3 regions of the Bradyrhizobium sp. TM102 genome follow, and region 3 is predicted to be linked to each of the others. Evidence: predicted binding sites of a transcription regulator. Region 3 holds the regulator's gene; each other region holds the start of a gene.
The links. Region 3 encodes PhoB, which activates phosphate uptake and scavenging genes when phosphate is short. Its sites were predicted from a motif close to TGTCATNNANCTGTCAT; they were not measured.
Positions count from the first base shown of each region.

Region 1: GDN70_RS02225 (DUF2794 domain-containing protein) is a predicted target of PhoB. The motif match lies at 1,132-1,148, and genes of this name have one in related genera.
Region 2: ugpB (sn-glycerol-3-phosphate ABC transporter substrate-binding protein UgpB) is a predicted target of PhoB. The motif match lies at 3,372-3,388, and genes of this name have one in related genera.

Region 1 covers NZ_AP021855.1:477,529-483,538, forward strand. The annotation lists gene GDN70_RS02220 (GNAT family N-acetyltransferase) at 59-589, shown strand; gene GDN70_RS02225 (DUF2794 domain-containing protein) at 700-1,068, opposite strand; gene GDN70_RS02230 (thioredoxin family protein) at 1,682-2,458, opposite strand; gene acnA (aconitate hydratase AcnA) at 2,694-5,414, opposite strand; gene ccmA (heme ABC exporter ATP-binding protein CcmA) at 5,654-6,010, shown strand, end outside.
Region 2 covers NZ_AP021855.1:779,968-785,977, reverse strand. The annotation lists gene GDN70_RS03745 (TIGR02300 family protein) at 1-148, shown strand, start outside; tRNA gene GDN70_RS03740 (tRNA-Ala) at 240-315, shown strand; partial or broken gene GDN70_RS03735 (GIY-YIG nuclease family protein) at 523-757, shown strand; gene GDN70_RS03730 (MarR family winged helix-turn-helix transcriptional regulator) at 775-1,233, opposite strand; gene GDN70_RS03725 (organic hydroperoxide resistance protein) at 1,389-1,814, shown strand; gene GDN70_RS03720 (CaiB/BaiF CoA-transferase family protein) at 2,003-3,223, shown strand; gene ugpB (sn-glycerol-3-phosphate ABC transporter substrate-binding protein UgpB) at 3,441-4,757, shown strand; gene ugpA (sn-glycerol-3-phosphate ABC transporter permease UgpA) at 4,808-5,689, shown strand; gene ugpE (sn-glycerol-3-phosphate ABC transporter permease UgpE) at 5,689-6,010, shown strand, end outside.
Region 3 covers NZ_AP021855.1:1,188,208-1,194,217, forward strand. The annotation lists gene pstB (phosphate ABC transporter ATP-binding protein PstB) at 1-492, shown strand, start outside; gene phoU (phosphate signaling complex protein PhoU) at 504-1,220, shown strand; gene phoB (phosphate regulon transcriptional regulator PhoB) at 1,243-1,950, shown strand; gene GDN70_RS05515 (GcrA family cell cycle regulator) at 2,180-2,692, opposite strand; gene GDN70_RS05520 (aspartate aminotransferase family protein) at 3,148-4,356, shown strand; gene argF (ornithine carbamoyltransferase) at 4,356-5,291, shown strand; gene GDN70_RS05530 (Hsp33 family molecular chaperone) at 5,606-6,010, shown strand, end outside.

The DNA.
Region 1 (6,010 bases), 710 kb from region 3:
GGGTGTGGCAACACAGTTGCCCCTTTCAGCAGAAGCGGGAAGGCTCTAATCTTGCCCCATGTCCGAACCTGAAATCAGGCCTGCAACCGAGGCCGACCTTCCCGCCATCACCGCCATCTACCAGCAGGCCGTCCGCGAGGGCACCGCGACGTTCGAGCTGGAGCCGCCTGACCTCGTGGAGATGACTCGCCGCTATCGCGCACTGGTCGACGGCGGCTATCCCTATTTCGTCGCCATCCTCGACGGCCGCGTGGCCGGCTATGCCTATGCCGGCGCCTACCGCCCGCGCCCGGCCTACCGCTTCACGGTCGAGAACTCGATCTATCTCGATCCCTCTTTCCACCGCCGCGGTGTCGGATCAAAGCTGCTGGAGCGGCTGGTCGCCGAATGCGAGGCGCGCGGCTTCCGCCAGATGATCGCGGTGATCGGCGATTCCGCCAATGCCGGCTCGATCGGCGTGCACACCAGGGGCGGCTTCAAGATGATCGGCACGCATCCCAATGTCGGGCTGAAATTCGGACGCTGGCTCGATACGGTGATGATGCAGCGCGACCTCGGCGAGGGCGCGAAGACGGTGCCGGGGAAGTAGGCCTCGTAGGATGGGCAAAGCGTAAGCGTGCCCACCATCTCCCAGCGATAGAGAAAGATGTGGGCACGGCGCTGCGCGCCTTTGCCCACCCTACGGCACCGTTTGTGCGGCTATACCACCGCGAGCTTCCGATCGATCACCAGCAGCACGCGCTCCAGCTCGTGGCCGCGGCGCAGGATCAGGCCGGTCGCCGAGATCACGCTGTACATGCCCTGCTTGCGCGCCAGCCGCGGATCCTTCTCGATGCGGTAGATCGGCACTTCCGAGGCACGGCGATAGACCGAGAACACGGCGCGATCCCTCAGGAAGTCGATGGCATAATCGCGCCACTCGCCGTCGGCGACCATGCGGCCGTAGAGATTGAGAATACGGTGCAGCTCGAGCCGGTTGAACGTCACCCGGCTCAGTTGCGTCGTCGCCGCGGCGGGGCGCGCCGCCGCGCGCAGCTCGCTCGGATCGGTATCCTCCGACAGACTCATGGAGCGCTTCCTCATCGCACGGCATGACCCGAATCCGCGAAGACCGTCCCCGGAACCTGGATCATGACAGCTGCATGATTGCGCCAACCGGCCAGCGCCGCAAGGGGCTCCTGATTCAACCGGTCGAATCGGTTACGAATCGGAGCACACGCTATGGTGGAACTCCCTCGCGGCAAACCGTCACGGGATCGTTAGCAGGAATCATACTCTCGCCGCTTTTCCGCCTAGCGACTGCCGCCCTGCATTGCGAAAAGACTCACGTGCGTTGACCCGGTCCTTTCGGTTCCGGATTCCTCAGCCCCCAGCCCCCCGGGGTCGAACAGGATCGGGTCTGTACGCGCGACAAGGAGGGCCAACGCAAGTTGGTCCTTTTTTGTTTGTGTCGGGATGTTTCTGACACGACGAAATTCTTCTCTCATCAGCGCCAACAATCTCATCCCTCATCCCGAGAGCCGCGCGTCCTTCGCGCGGCGTCTCGAAGGATCGAGGCCGAGCTGCGTGAGCGGAGCCTGCATTGTTCTCACGGCGATGCGAAGCATCGTCCGGTAGACGCGCGCAAGGGCGCGCGCCTCACCATGAGAGTGGCAGTGAGTACGACGCTGGAGAATTGAAATCAGTGCAGCGACGTGTAGGCCGCGCCCAGCATCGTGCCGGGCTTGTCGCGGCTGCCGTCCTGGACATAGACCACCGCGCCGTCGACGCCGTCGCGTGTGAGGTTCTCGATCGGCACCGTCCAGCTTTCTGAACGCCCGGTCCAGTCGCCAACCTTGAGCAGGTTGCGCACCACGTTGTGATAGGTGACCTGCTGTCCGCGATTCTCGCCGCGAGTGATCGCGATCGGGACCGACTTGGCGATCGAGCAGATCCAGACCTCGCCATGCGAGACGGCCGGCTCGTTGCTCGCCGCCACCGACACGTTGATCTGCTTGCCCGCGAGCGACATCGTCACCGGCACGCTCATCACGCCCGTGCCCTTGTCAGTCTTGCCGATCGCGCTCTCGATGCCGGCACGATCGCTGCCGATGACATGGGTGGAGCCGTTGACTACGACCTGCGGCGTGTAGACCTCGCGGTCGCCGCGCATGCGCGAATAGGCACGCTGCCGTGCAGAGAAGCGCGAATCCGCCAGCGTGTCCTTCCAGCCCAGATAGTCCCAATAGTCGATCGGCATGCTCAGCGCGATGATCGACGGGTCTTTGGAGAGATCGCCGATGATCTGGTCGGCGGGCGGGCAGGAGGAGCAGCCCTGCGAGGTAAACAATTCGACGACGGCGCGGGGATCGGCCTCCGCCGGACGGATGACGGCGACGATCGCACAGATGCCGAGAGCTCCCGACCAGAGGGCACCGGACCAACGTGAAACCAGATGAGAAGCCGTCATTGTTGTCATGTCGAACGCCGCACACCATTGCTCGTGGAAAGGGAGATCTTATCGCCGGATGGTCACCGTAGTCTTACGGGGCGCGACACACTCGACCGTCCAGGCCAACCGTCCGAAAGGAGGTTTTCCGCCGGGCGGGCCCATCTGGAGCATGCCGCAAACGCACGAAGGCGGCCTTGTGATAGGCCGCCTTCGTTTAACCTTCTACTCACGTCGCGGTGAGCCACCGTTCACAAATTCGCGCTTAGGCCGCGAGCTTGCGCAGCACGTAGTGCAGAATACCGCCGTTCCGGTAGTAGTCGAGCTCGTCCAGCGTATCGATGCGGCAGAGCAGCGAAACGCGCTGCAGCGAACCGTCGCCGGAGACGATCTCCGCGGTCAGCTTCTGGCGCGGCTTGAGGTCGCCGACCAGGCCACGCAACGTGACCTTCTCGTCGCCCTTGAGGCCGAGCGACGACCAGGAGGTGCCCTCCTCGAAGGTGAGCGGCAGCACGCCCATGCCGACCAGGTTGGAGCGATGGATGCGCTCGAAGCTCTGGCAGATCACGGCGCGCACGCCGAGCAGGCGGGTGCCCTTGGCCGCCCAGTCGCGCGAGGAGCCATTGCCGTATTCGGCACCGGCGAACACCACCAGCGGCACCTGCTCCTGCTGGTACTTCATCGCGGCGTCGTAGATCGACATCTGCTCGCCGTCGGGCCAGTGCTTGGTGAGACCGCCCTCGGGGATGTTGCCGTCCGCGCCTTTGAGCATGAAGTTCTTGATGCGGATGTTGGCGAAGGTGCCGCGCATCATCACTTCATGGTTGCCGCGACGCGTGCCGTACTGGTTGAAGTCGGCGGGACGCACCTGGTGCTCGCTGAGATATTTTCCAGCCGGAGAGGTGAGCTTGATCGAACCGGCCGGCGAGATGTGGTCGGTGGTGATCTTGTCGCCGAACATGGCGAGGATGCGCGCCTCGACGATGTCGGTGACCGGCTCCGGCTCCTTCTTCATGCCGTCGAAATAAGGCGGGTTCTGCACATAGGTCGAAGACATGTTCCAGCGATAGGTCTCGCTCTCGACGGTCTTGATCTTGCGCCAGTTGGTGTCGCCCTTGAACACGTCGGCGTACTTCTTCTTGAAGATCGACGCGGTCACGAACTTCTTCATGAAGGCGTTGATCTCCTTGGTCGTCGGCCAGATGTCCTTGAGGTACACCGGCTTGCCGTCCTTGCCCTCGCCGAGCGGCTCGACCGCGAGGTTCTTGGTGACGCTGCCCGCGAGCGCGTGGGCGACGACCAGCGGCGGCGAGGCCAGGTAGTTCGCCTGCACGTCCGGCGAGACACGGCCTTCGAAGTTGCGGTTGCCGGAGAGCACGGCCGCGGCGACGATGCCGTTGTCGTTGATCGACTTCGAGATCTCCTCAGGCAGCGGACCTGAATTGCCGATGCAGGTGGTGCAGCCGAAGCCGACCAGGTTGAAGCCGACCTTGTCGAGATCCTTCTGCAGACCGGAATCGGCCAGATAGCCGGCCACGACCTGGCTGCCCGGGGCGAGCGAGGTCTTCACCCACGGCTTGGCCTTGAGGCCCTTCGCAGCGGCGTTGCGCGCCAGGAGGCCCGCGCCGATCAGCACGCTCGGGTTCGAGGTGTTGGTGCAGGAGGTGATGGCGGCGATCACGACGTCGCCGTGGCCGATCTCGAAGTCCTTGCCTTCGACGGCGAAGCGCTTGCTGGGTTCCTCGGCCTTCTTGTACTCGGTGCCGAGCGCAAGCGAGAAGCCTTCGGCGACCGACGGCAGCGCGATGCGGCCTTCGGGACGCTTCGGACCGGCCATCGACGGCACGACGTCGGCGAGATCGAGCGTCAGCGTTTCCGTGAACACCGGATCGGCCGACTTGGCGGTGCGGAACAGCCCTTGCGCCTTGGCGTAGGCCTGCACCAGCGCGACGCGCGGCGCCGCACGGCCGGAGGTCTTGAGATAGTCGATCGCGGCGGCGTCGACCGGGAAGAAGCCGCAGGTCGCGCCGTATTCGGGCGCCATGTTGGCGATGGTCGCCTTGTCGGCGACCGAGAGATTGTCGAGGCCGGGGCCGAAGAACTCGACGAACTTGCCGACCACGCCGAGCTTGCGCAGCATCTGCGTCACGGTGAGCACGAGGTCGGTCGCGGTGACGCCCTCCTTCATCGCGCCCTTCAGCTTGAAGCCGACGACGTTGGGCAGCAGCATCGACAGCGGCTGGCCGAGCATGCAGGCTTCCGCCTCGATGCCGCCGACGCCCCAGCCGAGCACGGCGAGACCATTGACCATGGTGGTGTGGGAGTCGGTGCCGACCAGCGAATCGGGATAGGCGACCTCGAAGGTGCCGGTCTTCTTGCCGACCGTCATCTTCTCCTTCTTGGTCCAGACCGTCTGGGAGAGATATTCGAGATTGACCTGGTGGCAGATGCCGGTGCCGGGCGGCACGACGGAGAAGTTCGAGAACGCCTTCTGGCCCCACTTCAGGAACTCGTAGCGCTCCTGGTTCTGCTTGTATTCCTCGGCGACGTTCTTGCCGAAAGCCTTGTTGTCACCGAAGAAGTTCACGATCACGGAATGGTCGATGACGAGATCGACCGGAACCAGCGGATTGATCTTCTCGGCATCGCCGCCGAGCTTCTGCATCGCGTTGCGCATCGCGGCGAGGTCGACCACCGCGGGCACGCCGGTGAAGTCCTGCATCAGCACGCGCGCCGGGCGGAAGGCGATCTCATGCTCCAGCGACTTCTTGCGCAGCCATTTCGAGACCGCGACGATGTCCTCTTTCTTGACCGAGCGGCCGTCCTCGTTGCGCAGGAGGTTCTCGAGCAGGACCTTCATCGAATAGGGAAGTTTGGAAATTCCCTTCAGACCATTCTTCTCGGCCGTGGGCAGGCTGTAATAGACATAGGTCTTGGCGCCGACCTTGAGGGTCTTTTTGCATTTGAAGCTGTCGAGCGAGGTCATGTAGGAATCCCAATTGTTAGTTATACCCGGCAGGGTATTTTAACACCGTCAGCGTATCAGGCTGGGCCGCTTGCAGGGGCAGGTTGAGTTGCTGCATCAAGTAGTTCCGGGCTTATAGAAGCTTTCTAACCGCGCCGCCACAGCCACAATCGTACCGCAGCATTCGCGAGCCAAAAATTCCCATGCGCTACCCCAAGTTTTCCTGAGGCCCGGCTTTGAGCGGGGTGGTACGAAGCAAGATGCAGCTGTCTGGACGCGGGATCGTTTGCGTGCGCGGCGGCCGCGAGGTGTTTGCCGGGCTCGATTTCGAGGCCGACGCCGGCGAAGCGGTGGCGGTCGTCGGCCGCAACGGGTCAGGCAAGACCTCGCTGCTGCGGCTGATCGCGGGCCTGCTGGTTCCGGCGGGCGGCACGATCGTACTGGACGGCGGCGACGCTGAAATGACGCTGCCGGAGCAGTGCCACTATCTCGGCCATCGCGATGCCCTGAAGCCTGCGCTCAGCGTGGCCGAAAACCTGACATTCTGGGCCGATTTCCTTGGGGGAGAGCGTTTTGACTTCGCCCAGAGCCTCGCCACGGTGGGGCTCGAACATGCC
Region 2 (6,010 bases), 410 kb from region 3:
CGTGCCCGAATCCGAGGACGATATCGAGGTCGATGAGACCCTCGATGACGACGATGACGATGATTCGACCTTCATTGCCGACGAAGAAGAGGGCGATGAGGACGTGACCGACATCATTGGTGATGTCGGAGGTGATGAAGAGACTTGAGATCAGCCCTGATCTGTGAAAAAGGGTGCACCGCGCGAGTCACCAGGGCTCGCCGGTACGGGTGATCCACTAGGATCCCCACAAGGACTAAGGGGCCATAGCTCAGCTGGGAGAGCGCTTGCATGGCATGCAAGAGGTCGGCGGTTCGATCCCGCCTGGCTCCACCAGCCTTCGCTCGCTTCGCGAGCTTCGGCTGGGCAAGCCTACGGAAGTCCCTCGTAGCGAAGTGAGCGAAGGCTGTCCCGCCATAGCCCGAAGGGCGACGGCGGACTTGGGCCGGCAATCACTCTGTTTGCTCCCTTGCGACTGCAGGCTGAGGTAACACCCTAAACGTGTCTCGAAGCTGCTATCCTACCCTCCGGGGAGGGAGCGCGATGAAATACATCTATATCCTCGAGAGTCTCGATTCCGAGCACTTCTACGTTGGAATTACCGACGACCTGAGGGCTCGTTTGGCAAAGCACAACGCCGGCGAGGTACCGCACACTTCGAAATATGGGCCATGGCGGATACGGACCTATTTCGCGTTTGACGATGCCTCGCGCTGTCGCGTTCGAGCGTTACCTGAAATCGGGATCGGGACGCGCTTTTGCCAAGAAGCATTTCTGATCGCGCGCGCTACCCCCCTACTCCCCGATCACCGCGTTCAGCCGATCCCGCAGCGCGACGATCTCGTCCTTCATCGACACCAGTTCCGACACTGAGCAGTCCGAGGCCGCCAGGATCGACTGCGGCACGCTGCGGGCCTTTTCCTTCAGTGCATGCCCCTGCGCCGTCAACGCGATCAGGACCTGACGCTCGTCCTCGCTCGAGCGGGTGCGCCGCACGAGATGGGCGGCCTCGAGCCGCTTGAGCAGCGGCGTCAGCGTGCCCGAATCCAGGAACAGCCGCTCGCCGATGTCCTTGACCGGCACGTCGTCGCGCTCCCACAGCACCAGCATCACCAGATATTGCGGATAGGTCAGGCCGAGCCGGTCCAGCAGCGGCTTGTAGACGCGGTTGAAGGCATGCGCGGCCGAGTAGACCGCGAAGCAGATCTGATTGTCGAGGCGTTGCGGATCGAGGGTCGATAGCTTCCGGGGCATGGAGAATCTCACGGGATTTCCTCCCATTCTGGGGCCGGCGGGCGGCACATTCAATTGCGAACAATTAAATGTGAGCCGCGCTAATTTCAATTGCGCGCAATCTAATTGTTTGCGATACAGAGCACACCCCAACCGGAAGACCCGAGGAGACGACAATGTCCGTGAACGTCCTCTACAAGACCAGCGCCAAGGCCACCGGCGGCCGTGATGGCCATGCTGCAACCCTCGACGGCGCGCTCGACGTCAAGCTCACCACGCCGAAGGAGCTCGGGGGCGGCGGCGGCGCCGGCAACAATCCCGAGCAGCTGTTCGCGGCCGGCTATGCGGCCTGCTTCATCGGCGCGATGAAGTTCGTCTCGTCGCAGGGTGGGCCGAAGGTTCCGGCCGATGCCTCCGTGACCTCGACCGTCGGCATCGGCCCGCGCTCCGAGGGCGGCTTCGGTCTCGACATCGATCTCGCCGTCTCGCTGCCGGGCCTCGCCCGCGCGGAAGCCGAGGCGCTGGTCGAGAAGGCGCACCAGGTGTGCCCGTACTCCAATGCCACGCGCGGCAATGTCGACGTTCGCCTGACGGTCGTCTGATCGAAAGTGCGGATTGGCTGGCCCGGGATCCCCCTCGGGCCGGCCGCTTCCGCTGATCTGCCAATCCTGATTTGCCATGCCGCGGCATGCGGCCGGCAGTGCATACGCCCCTACGCAACAGGCCATTGCTGGCTTGTGCGAACCTCGCTAGGCCTGTGGCCAAATATCGACACAGGGGAAGCGAAGGCATGAGTTCTGAAGCCGCCAGTTCTGAAGCCGCATTGGGCGCAATGAGCGGATTGCGCGTCATCGATCTCACGCGCGTGCTCGGCGGTCCCTACTGCACCCAGATCCTCGCCGACCACGGCGCCGACGTGATCAAGGTCGAGCCGCCCGCGGGCGACGAGGTGCGCGAATGGGGCCCTCCCTTCCACGAGGAGGACGCGGCCTATTTCGTCGGAATCAACCGCAACAAGCGCTCGATCGGCCTCGACCTCGCCTCCGAGGGCGGCCGCATCGTGCTGCTCAAGATGCTGGAGACCGCCGACGTCCTGATCGAGAATTTCAAGCCGGGCACGCTGGAGAAATGGGGCATCGGCAACGACGTGCTCAGCAAGAAATTCCCGCGCCTCGTGCATTGCCGGATCTGCGGCTTCGGCGCCGACGGCCCGCGCGGCGGCAATCCCGGCTATGACGCCATCATCCAGGCCATGACCGGCATGATCGCCGCGACCGGCTCGCCCGAGAGCGGACCGATGCGGATCGGCGTGCCCTTGGTCGACATCACCACCGGACTTTATGCGGCGATCGGCATCCTGATGGCGCTGTCGGAGCGGCAGCGTTCCGGCAAGGGCCAATTCCTGGAGACGACGCTGTACGAGACCGGCCTTGCCATCATGCATCCGCACACCGCGAATTATTTCATGCATGGCAAGCCGCCGAGCCTCACCGGCAACGAGCATCCCAACCTCGTGCCTTACGCGATCTTCCCGACCAAGACCGACGACATCTTCATCGGTGTCGGCAATGACGGCACCTTCCGCAAGCTCGCCAAGGAGATCGGCAAGCCCGAGCTCGGCACCGATCCGCGCTTTGCCCGCAACAAGGACCGCATCGCCAATCGCGAGGCGCTGCGCGCCGAGCTTGCTGCCGTGTTCAGCCAGCACGAGGCCGAGCCGCTGTGCAATCGCCTGCTCGCCGCGGGCCTGCCCGCCGGGCCCGTGCAGAAGATCGACCAGGCGTTGACCAACCCGCACACGATCGCGCGCGGCGATATTATCGAGAAGGACTGGTACAAGGGCGTCGCCTCGCCGATCCGGCTCGACCGCAGCAAGCCGAGCCTGCGCCGGCTGCCGCCGAAATTCAGCCAGCACTCCCAGGAGGTGCTGGGCGAGTTTGGCTACTCCAAGGCCGAGATCGACGCGATGGTCGAGAAGGGCACCGTCTGCGGCCCCGAGCGCAAGCGGTAGAGGCCACCACCTCCGTCCGACGAATGATGCCGCAGTGCGGCGCGGGCACGATAGTGCACCGCGAACCAATGCGGCTGCCGCTCCGTCTTCGCCTATTTGCCGTCTTCCCTTTTCCAGCGCTTGCCGCTTTCGTTTCGGCCGCTTACACAGTCATGTGAACGTCATATGGCGCTGCTAGCGCAAGCGCTTCTTTTGACGGCCAAGGGAGGTTTACTTGATGGCTCTTCGACACTTTGGGGTGGCTGCCGCATTTGCACTCACGGTTGGCATGACGGCGTCGCCGGCGCTGGCCGTGACGGAAATCCAGTGGTGGCACGCGATGACCGGCGCCAACAACGACGTCATCGTCAAGCTCGCCAACGACTTCAACACGTCGCAGAGCGACTTCAAGGTCGTTCCGACCTACAAGGGCAATTACGCCGACACCATGAACGCGGGCATCGCGGCGTTTCGTGCCGGCAACGCGCCGCACATCATGCAGGTGTTCGAGGTCGGCACCGCCACCATGATGGCTGCGACCGGCGCGGTGAAGCCCGTCTACAAGCTGATGGCCGAGGCCGGCGAGAAGTTCGATCCCAAGATCTACCTGCCCGCCATCACCGGCTACTACTCGACCTCGAAGGGCGAGATGCTGTCGTTCCCCTTCAACTCGTCGTCCACCGTGATGTGGGTCAATCTCGACGAGCTGAAGAAGGCCAATGTCGCGATCCCGAAGACCTGGCCCGAGACGTTCGAGGCCGCCAAGAAGCTGAAGGCTGCCGGTCATGACACCTGCGGCTTCTCCGGCTCCTGGGTCACCTGGGTCAATCTCGAGCAGCTCTCCGCCTGGCACAACGTCCCGCTCGCCAGCAAGGCCAACGGCCTCGACGGCTTCGACACCAAGCTCGAGTTCAACGGGCCGCTCCAGGTCAAGCATCTCGAAAACCTGGTCGAGCTCCAGAAGACCAAGGTCTACGACTATGCCGGCCGTACCAACACCGGCGAAGGCCGCTTCACCTCGGGCGAATGCCCGATCTACCTGACCTCGTCGGCCTTCTTCGGCAACGTCAAGGCCCAGGCCAAGTTCAACTTCACCGCGGTGCCGATGCCGTATTATCCGGAGGCAAAGGGCGCGCCGCAGAACTCGATCATCGGCGGCGCTTCGCTCTGGGTCATGGGCGGCAAGCCGGCCGACGAATACAAGGGCGTCGCAAAATTCCTGACCTTCCTCTCCGACACCGATCGCCAGGTCTACATCCACAAGGCCTCGGGCTATCTGCCGATCACCAAGGCGGCCTATGAGAAAGCCAAGGCCGAGGGCTTCTACAAGGACCAGCCCTATCTCGAGACCCCGCTGCTGGAGCTGACCAACAAGGAGCCGACCGAGAACTCGCGCGGTCTGCGCCTCGGCAACATGGTTCAGCTGCGTGACGTCTGGTCGGAAGAGATCGAGCAGGCGCTGGCCGGCAAGAAGACCGCCAAGCAGGCGCTGGATGCCGCCGTCGAGCGCGGCAACACGATGCTGCGGCAGTTCGAAAAGACCGCCGTCAAGTGAGGCGATGAGCGGCAGGCCGGTCCCCCGGCCTGCCGCTTTCGGCGGACACCATGCAGAAGCAAGCCATTTTCCAATCCAGGCTATTGCCTTACGCGCTGGTTGCCCCGCAGCTCGCGATCGTCCTGCTATTCTTCTACTGGCCGGCCCTGCAGGCGGTGATCCAGTCGTTCCTGCTCCAGGACGCCTTCGGTCTGTCGACGAGCTTCGTCTGGTTCGAGAACTATCTCGACCTGTTCAGGGAGCCCGCCTATTTCGAGGCGATCCTCCGCACCTTCTTCTTCTCTTTCGCCATCGCGGTCTCGTCGTTGTCCTTTGCGCTGCTGCTCGCCGTCATGGCGGACAAGCCCCTGCGCGGCTCGATGCTGTACCGCACCCTCTTGATCTGGCCCTATGCGGTGGCGCCGCCGGTCGTCGGCGTGCTCTGGATCTTCATGCTGCATCCCTCGCTGGGCATCATCGCGCGCTATTTGCGCGCGATCGGGGTCGACTGGAATCCGCTGCTCGACGGTGACCAGGCGGCAACCCTGATCATCCTCGCCGCCGCCTGGAAGCAGATCTCCTATAATTTCCTGTTCTTCCTCGCCGGTCTGCAGAGCATCCCGCGAAGCGTGCTCGAAGCCGCCGCGATCGACGGTGCCCGTCCGATGCGCCGGTTCTGGACCGTGACCTTCCCGCTGCTGTCGCCGACCATCTTCTTCCTGCTGGTCGTCAACATCGTCTACGCCTTCTTCGACACGTTCGGCATCATCGACACCATGACCCGCGGCGGTCCCGGCAAGTCGACCGAGACGCTGGTCTACAAGGTCTATTCCGACGGCCTGCTCGGCGGCAATCTCGGCAGCTCCGCCGCGCAATCGGTGATCCTGATGGTGATGGTCATCGTGCTGACGGGAATCCAGTTCCGCTTCGTCGAACGCAAGGTGACCTACTGATGGTCGAGGAAGAGGGCTTTCGGCGCTACGTCGCGCACATCATTCTCTGGATCGGAATCGCGATCGTCGCCTTCCCGGTCTACATCGCGTTCGTCGCCTCGACCCAGGACAATGCGCTGATCGCGAACGGGCAGATGTCGCTGCTGCCGGGCGGTCATTTCTTCGAGACCTATTATCAAACCATCTTCGTCGGCACGAGCGGCTCGACCCGCGAGCCTGTCGGCAACATGATGCTGAACTCGCTGGTGATGGCGCTGCTGATCGCGGTCGGCAAGATTGCGATCTCGATCATCTCGGCCTATGCGATCGTGTATTTCCGCT
Region 3 (6,010 bases):
ATGGTGTTCCAGAAGCCGACGCCGTTCCCGATGACGATCTACGAGAACATCGCCTTCGGCATCCGCCTCTACGAGAAGATCTCGAAGTCCGAGATGGACGACCGCGTCGAGAAGGCGCTGCGCGGCGGCGCGCTGTGGAACGAGGTCAAGGACAAGCTCAACGCCTCCGGCCTGTCGCTCTCCGGCGGCCAGCAGCAGCGCCTGTGCATCGCCCGCACCGTCGCGGTGCGGCCCGAGGTGATTCTGTTCGACGAGCCCTGCTCGGCGCTCGATCCGATCTCGACCGCCAAGGTCGAGGAGCTGATCCAGGAGCTGTCCGAGAACTACACGATCGCGATCGTCACGCACAACATGCAGCAGGCGGCGCGCGTCTCCGACAAGACCGCCTTCATGTATCTCGGCGAGCTGATCGAGTTCGACGACACCAGCAAGATCTTCACGTCGCCGAGCGACCGGCGCACGCAGGATTACATCACCGGCCGGTTCGGCTGAGGAGACGCGACATGGGTACTGAACATACCGCAAAAGCTTTCGACACCGACCTCCAGGAGCTCACCCGCCTGGTCGCCGAGATGGGCGGCATCGCCGAACGCATGATCGTCGATTCCGTCGGCGCGCTGATCCGCCGCGACGTCGCGCTCGGCCAGCGCGTCGTCACCATCGATGCCGAGCTCGACGCGCTGCAGAAGCGCATCGAGGAACGCGCGGTGCTCACCATCGCCCGCCGCCAGCCGATGGCGGTGGATTTGCGCGAGATCGTCGGCGCCATGCGCGTTGCGACCGACCTCGAGCGCATCGGCGACCTCGCCAAGAACATGGGCAAGCGCGTCGCCGCGCTGGAGACCGACTTCCATCCGCTGAAACTGTTCCGCGGCCTGGAGCACATGACCGACCTCGTGCAGCAGCAGGTCAAGTCGGTGCTGGACGCCTATGCCGCACATGATCTGCCGGCGGCGATGGCGGTGTGGAAGGGCGACGAGGAAGTCGACGCGATCTGCACCTCGCTGTTCCGCGAGCTCCTCACCTACATGATGGAGGATCCGCGCAACATCTCGTTCTGCATCCATCTGATGTTCTGCGCCAAGAACATCGAGCGGATCGGCGACCACGCCACCAACATCGCCGAGACCGTGTTCTACATGATCGAAGGCCAGGCGATCACCGACAAGCGGCCGAAGGGCGACATGACCACCTTCGCCACGACGGTCCCGAATACCTGAAGACTCAAGGAGCGACGACCCGATGGGCGCACGCATTATGGTGGTTGAGGACGAGGAAGCTCTCACCGAGCTGCTTCGCTACAACCTCGAAGGCGACGGCTATGACGTCGAGACGGTGATGCGCGGCGACGACGCCGACACCCGCCTCAAGGAGCACATCCCGGACCTGATCGTGCTCGACTGGATGCTGCCGGGCCTGTCGGGCATCGAGCTGTGCCGGCGGCTGCGGACCCGGCCCGACACCAAGCAGCTGCCGATCATCATGCTCACCGCGCGCGGCGAGGAGAGCGAGCGGGTGCGGGGACTTGCGACCGGCGCCGACGACTACATCGTCAAGCCGTTCTCGGTGCCGGAGCTTTTGGCGCGCGTGAAGGGCCTGCTTCGCCGCGCCAGTCCTGAGCGACTCGCGACAGTGCTGGCCTATGGCGACATCGAGCTCGACCGCGACAAGCGTCGCGTGGCGCGCTCGGGCCGGCCGATCGATCTCGGTCCGACCGAATATCGCCTGCTGGAGTTCTTCCTGGAGCATCCGGGCCGCGTGTTCTCGCGCGAGCAGCTGCTCGACAGCGTCTGGGGCCGCGACATCTACATCGACGAGCGCACCGTCGACGTCCATATCGGCCGCCTGCGCAAGCTGCTCAATCTCGGCCGCGAGCAGGACCCGATCCGCACCGTCCGCGGCGCCGGCTACGCGCTCGACGATCGCTTCGCGAAGGCGGAGCAGACGTAAGGTTTGCAGGCGTTGGGGTTTGGTGGGCTGCCGCCACATTCTCCGGTGTCGTCCCTGCGAAAGCAGGGACCCATAACCACAGGCAGTGGTTTGGCGAAGACTCGGAGTGACCATCTCGCGCAACAACAGCGCCCTGTGGTTATGGATCCCCGCGTTCGCGGGGATGACACCGAGTTGGTTGAGGCGCCGTCGTGTGACGGCTGCCGTCTTTGCGATCAGCTAAATCCACTCACCGCGGACCCGGCTTTGCCGGGGCACGCCGGCGATCCGCCGCCGGCTGATACGCGACGCGCGAGTGCTGGGCGCAGTAGGGCAGGCCGGACAGCGCCCTGCCGCCGCAGAAGAAGAAATCGGGGCTGGAGGGATCGCCGACCGGCCAATGGCAGGTGGCCTCGTTCAGCTCGAGCAGCGACAGCCGCTGGCTCATCGGCACCACGTTGTCGTAGGTGACCGGTTCGGCCTCCACCTCGACCTCGAAGGCCTGCGCCAGCGCGGTGTTGCCGCGCGCAATGGGGCGGGTCACCCGCATCATGTGCTGCGCGGGACGCGCCTTGCGCGGCCGGGGCGCTGCCGATGAAGGGCTCTTGGCACGGCCGGACAGACCGAGCCTGTGCACTTTGCCGATCACGGCATTGCGGGTCACATTGCCGAGTTCAGCTGCGATCTGGCTGGCCGAAAGTCCGGCCTCCCAGAGCTTTTTCAGCTGCTCGACGCGATCGTCGGACCAGGTCAAAACCGTCATTGCACCCTTTCCCTCGCTACGCGCCGCCATCCTGGGGCCTCGCAGCGATTGCCTAAGCCTTCAAAAACCCGTGCCGTCAGAATCCCTTAAGGCTCGCCGGGCGCGTGACTGACGCCCGAACGTTTACGCCGGTACAAGAGGACTCTTGGGATCAGAACCGCTGCACGAGATGTCGTATCTGACAATCCAAACGCTACAATATGGCGTGACTCCCGCGCAAGAGTCCGCCGACTCGCTTCCACATGTTCCGTGGTGAAAACCCGCAAAATCGGCACCGCAAGACTACGGATTCAGCGTTTCCCGAGGCTTTCCGGGCGGCATTGACACCCGTCTTGCCAGGCATAAGATAGTCGCGCGTGCCGCCCTTAAAAGGCGGCACGTTTCGTTTTCCGGGCCGGTCGATGGTGCGTTGCGCAATGCACGCGTCACACCGTCCGCAACATTCAAGTGACATCATGACTAACAGCGCAGCGCCGCATTTGCTCCCCGTTTTCGCCAGAGCCGACCTCGGCTTCGAGCGCGGCGAAGGCTGCTGGCTGATCGCGACCAATGGCGATCGCTATCTCGATTTCACCTCGGGCGTGGCTGTGAATGCGCTCGGCCATTGCCACCCGCATCTGATCAAGGCGCTGCAGGAGCAGGCGACGAAGCTCTGGCACATGTCGAACCTGTTCCAGAGCCCGGATGGCGAGAAGCTCGCCAACCGGCTCTGCAACGAGAGCTTTGCCGACTTCGTGTTCTTCTGCAATTCGGGCGCCGAAGCGCTGGAGGGTGTGATCAAGCTGGTCCGCCATCATCACTTCTCCAAGGGACATCCGGAACGTTATCGCATCATCACCTTCGAAGGCGCCTTTCACGGCCGTACGCTGGCGACGCTCGCCGCGACCGGATCTGCAAAATATCTCGAAGGCTTTGGCCCGCCCATGGATGGCTTCGACCAGGTGCCGCATGGCGATATCGAGGCCGTCAAGAAGGCGATCGGCCCGCACACCGCGGGCATCCTGATCGAGCCGATCCAGGGCGAGGGCGGCGTGCGTTCGGCAACGCCGACCTTCCTCAAGGCGTTGCGCCAGCTCTGCGACGAGAAGGGCCTGCTGCTCGCCTTCGACGAGGTGCAGACCGGCATGGGCCGCAGTGGTGATCTGTTCGCGTATCGGCGCACCGGCGTCACGCCGGACGTGATGTCGCTGGCGAAGGCGCTTGGCGGCGGCTTCCCGATCGGCGCGGTGCTGGCGACCGCGGATGCGGCCGCCGGCATGGGGCCCGGCTCGCACGGCTCGACCTTCGGCGGCAATCCGCTGGCGATCTCCGCGGCCAACGCGGTGCTCGACGTCATGCTCAAGCCCGGCTTCTTCGACCACGTGCAGAGAATGTCGCTGCTGCTGAAGCAGAAGCTTGCCTCCGTGATCGACCGTCATCCCGATGTCGTCAGCGAAGTGCGCGGCGAAGGCCTCCTGATCGGCATCAAGGCCGTGGTGCCCTCCGGCGATCTGGTCGCGGCCCTGCGTCACGAAAAGCTGCTCACTGTCGGGGCCGGCGACAATGTCGTGCGTTTCCTGCCGCCGCTGATCGTGACCGAAGCCGAGATCGAGGACAGCGTCGGGCGGCTCGAGCGCGCCTGCGCCGCAATCTCGTCCAGCCAGACCAAGCGGGCGGCAAGCTGATGAGCAAGTCCCCCAATAAAACTCCAAAGCACTTCCTCGATATCAACGAGCTGCCGCTGTCGGAGCTCAAGCGCATGCTTGCAGCTTCGTCCGCGATGAAGGCGAAGCAGAAGGCGCAGCAGCCGGTCAGGCCGCTCGAAGGCAAGACGCTGGCGATGATCTTCGAGCGCCCGTCGACCCGGACACGCGTGTCGTTCGACGTCGCGATGCGTCAGCTCGGCGGCGAGCCCATCATGCTCACCGGTGCCGAGATGCAGCTCGGCCGCGGCGAGACCATCGCCGACACCGCGCGCGTGCTGTCGCGCTATGTCGACGCCATCATGATCCGCATCCTCAACCACGATGCGCTGCTGGAGCTCGCGGCCAACGCCACCGTGCCGGTCATCAACGGCCTGACGCGGCGCTCGCATCCCTGCCAGGTGATGGCCGACCTCATGACCTATGAGGAGCATCGCGGCCCGATCGAGGGCAAGACGGTGGCCTGGACCGGCGACGACAACAACGTGCTGGCGTCCTGGGCTCACGCCGCCGAGCGCTTCAAGTTCCAGCTCAATGTCGCAACGCCGCCGGAGCTCGCGCCGAAAAAGGCGATGCGCGACTTCATCAAGGCGACCGGCGCGCCGATCATGCTCGGCACCGATCCGGAAGCCGCCGTGCGCGGCGCCGACTGCGTCGTCACCGACACCTGGGTGTCGATGGGCGACAAGGAAGGCGAGCACCGCCACAACGTGCTCAAGCCCTATCAGGTCAACGGCAAGCTGATGTCGCTGGCCAAGCCCGACGCGCTGTTCATGCACTGCCTGCCCGCCCATCGCGGCGAGGAGGTCACGGATGAAGTGATCGACGGTCCGCAATCGGTCGTGTTCGACGAGGCCGAAAACCGCCTGCATGCGCAGAAGGGCATTCTGGCCTGGTGTTTTGACGCGGTGAAGTAGCTTCGCTGGAGGCCCGGCGATCACCTCACATACGGTGTCGTCCCGGACAAGCGCAGCTTCTGGCAACGCGTAGCGTTGTCCAGAACGGAGCGCCGATCCGGGACCCATAGCCACAGGACTGAGTTTGGCGAGGACTCGGAGTTGTCAGCTCGCGCCATCACGTCATCCTGTGGTTATGGATCCCGGGCTCGCGCTTCGCGCGCCCCGGGACGACACCGAGTTTGAGGTTGCTTCGTTCAGTTCGACTTGTATCCGGAACATACCACCGCCGCCGCCCCCTTCCATTTCCGCCCTCCGACCCCAGATAACGCCCCATGGTTTCCCAATCCCCTGAGATGAAAGCCGGCCCCGAAGGCCCGGTTCGCGCGCCATCAGCGGTTCCGATCGATGACGCCGTGTTGCCCTACGAGGTCGACGCGCTCGACGTGCGCGGGCGCCTGGTGCGGCTTGGCCCGGCGCTCGACGAGATCCTGACCAAGCACGATTATCCGGCGCCGGTCGGCAAGCTGCTCGGCGAGGCCATCGTGCTGACGACGCTGCTCGGCACCGCGCTGAAATTCGAGGGCCGCTTCATCCTGCAGGCCCAGACCGACGGCCCGGTGTCGTTCCTGGTCGTCGACTACATGGCGCCGGATCGCCTGCGGGCCTATGCGCGCTTCGATGCCGCGCGTCTCGGCGATACCAGGGATTCCGGCACGCTGCTCGGCCGCGGTCATCTC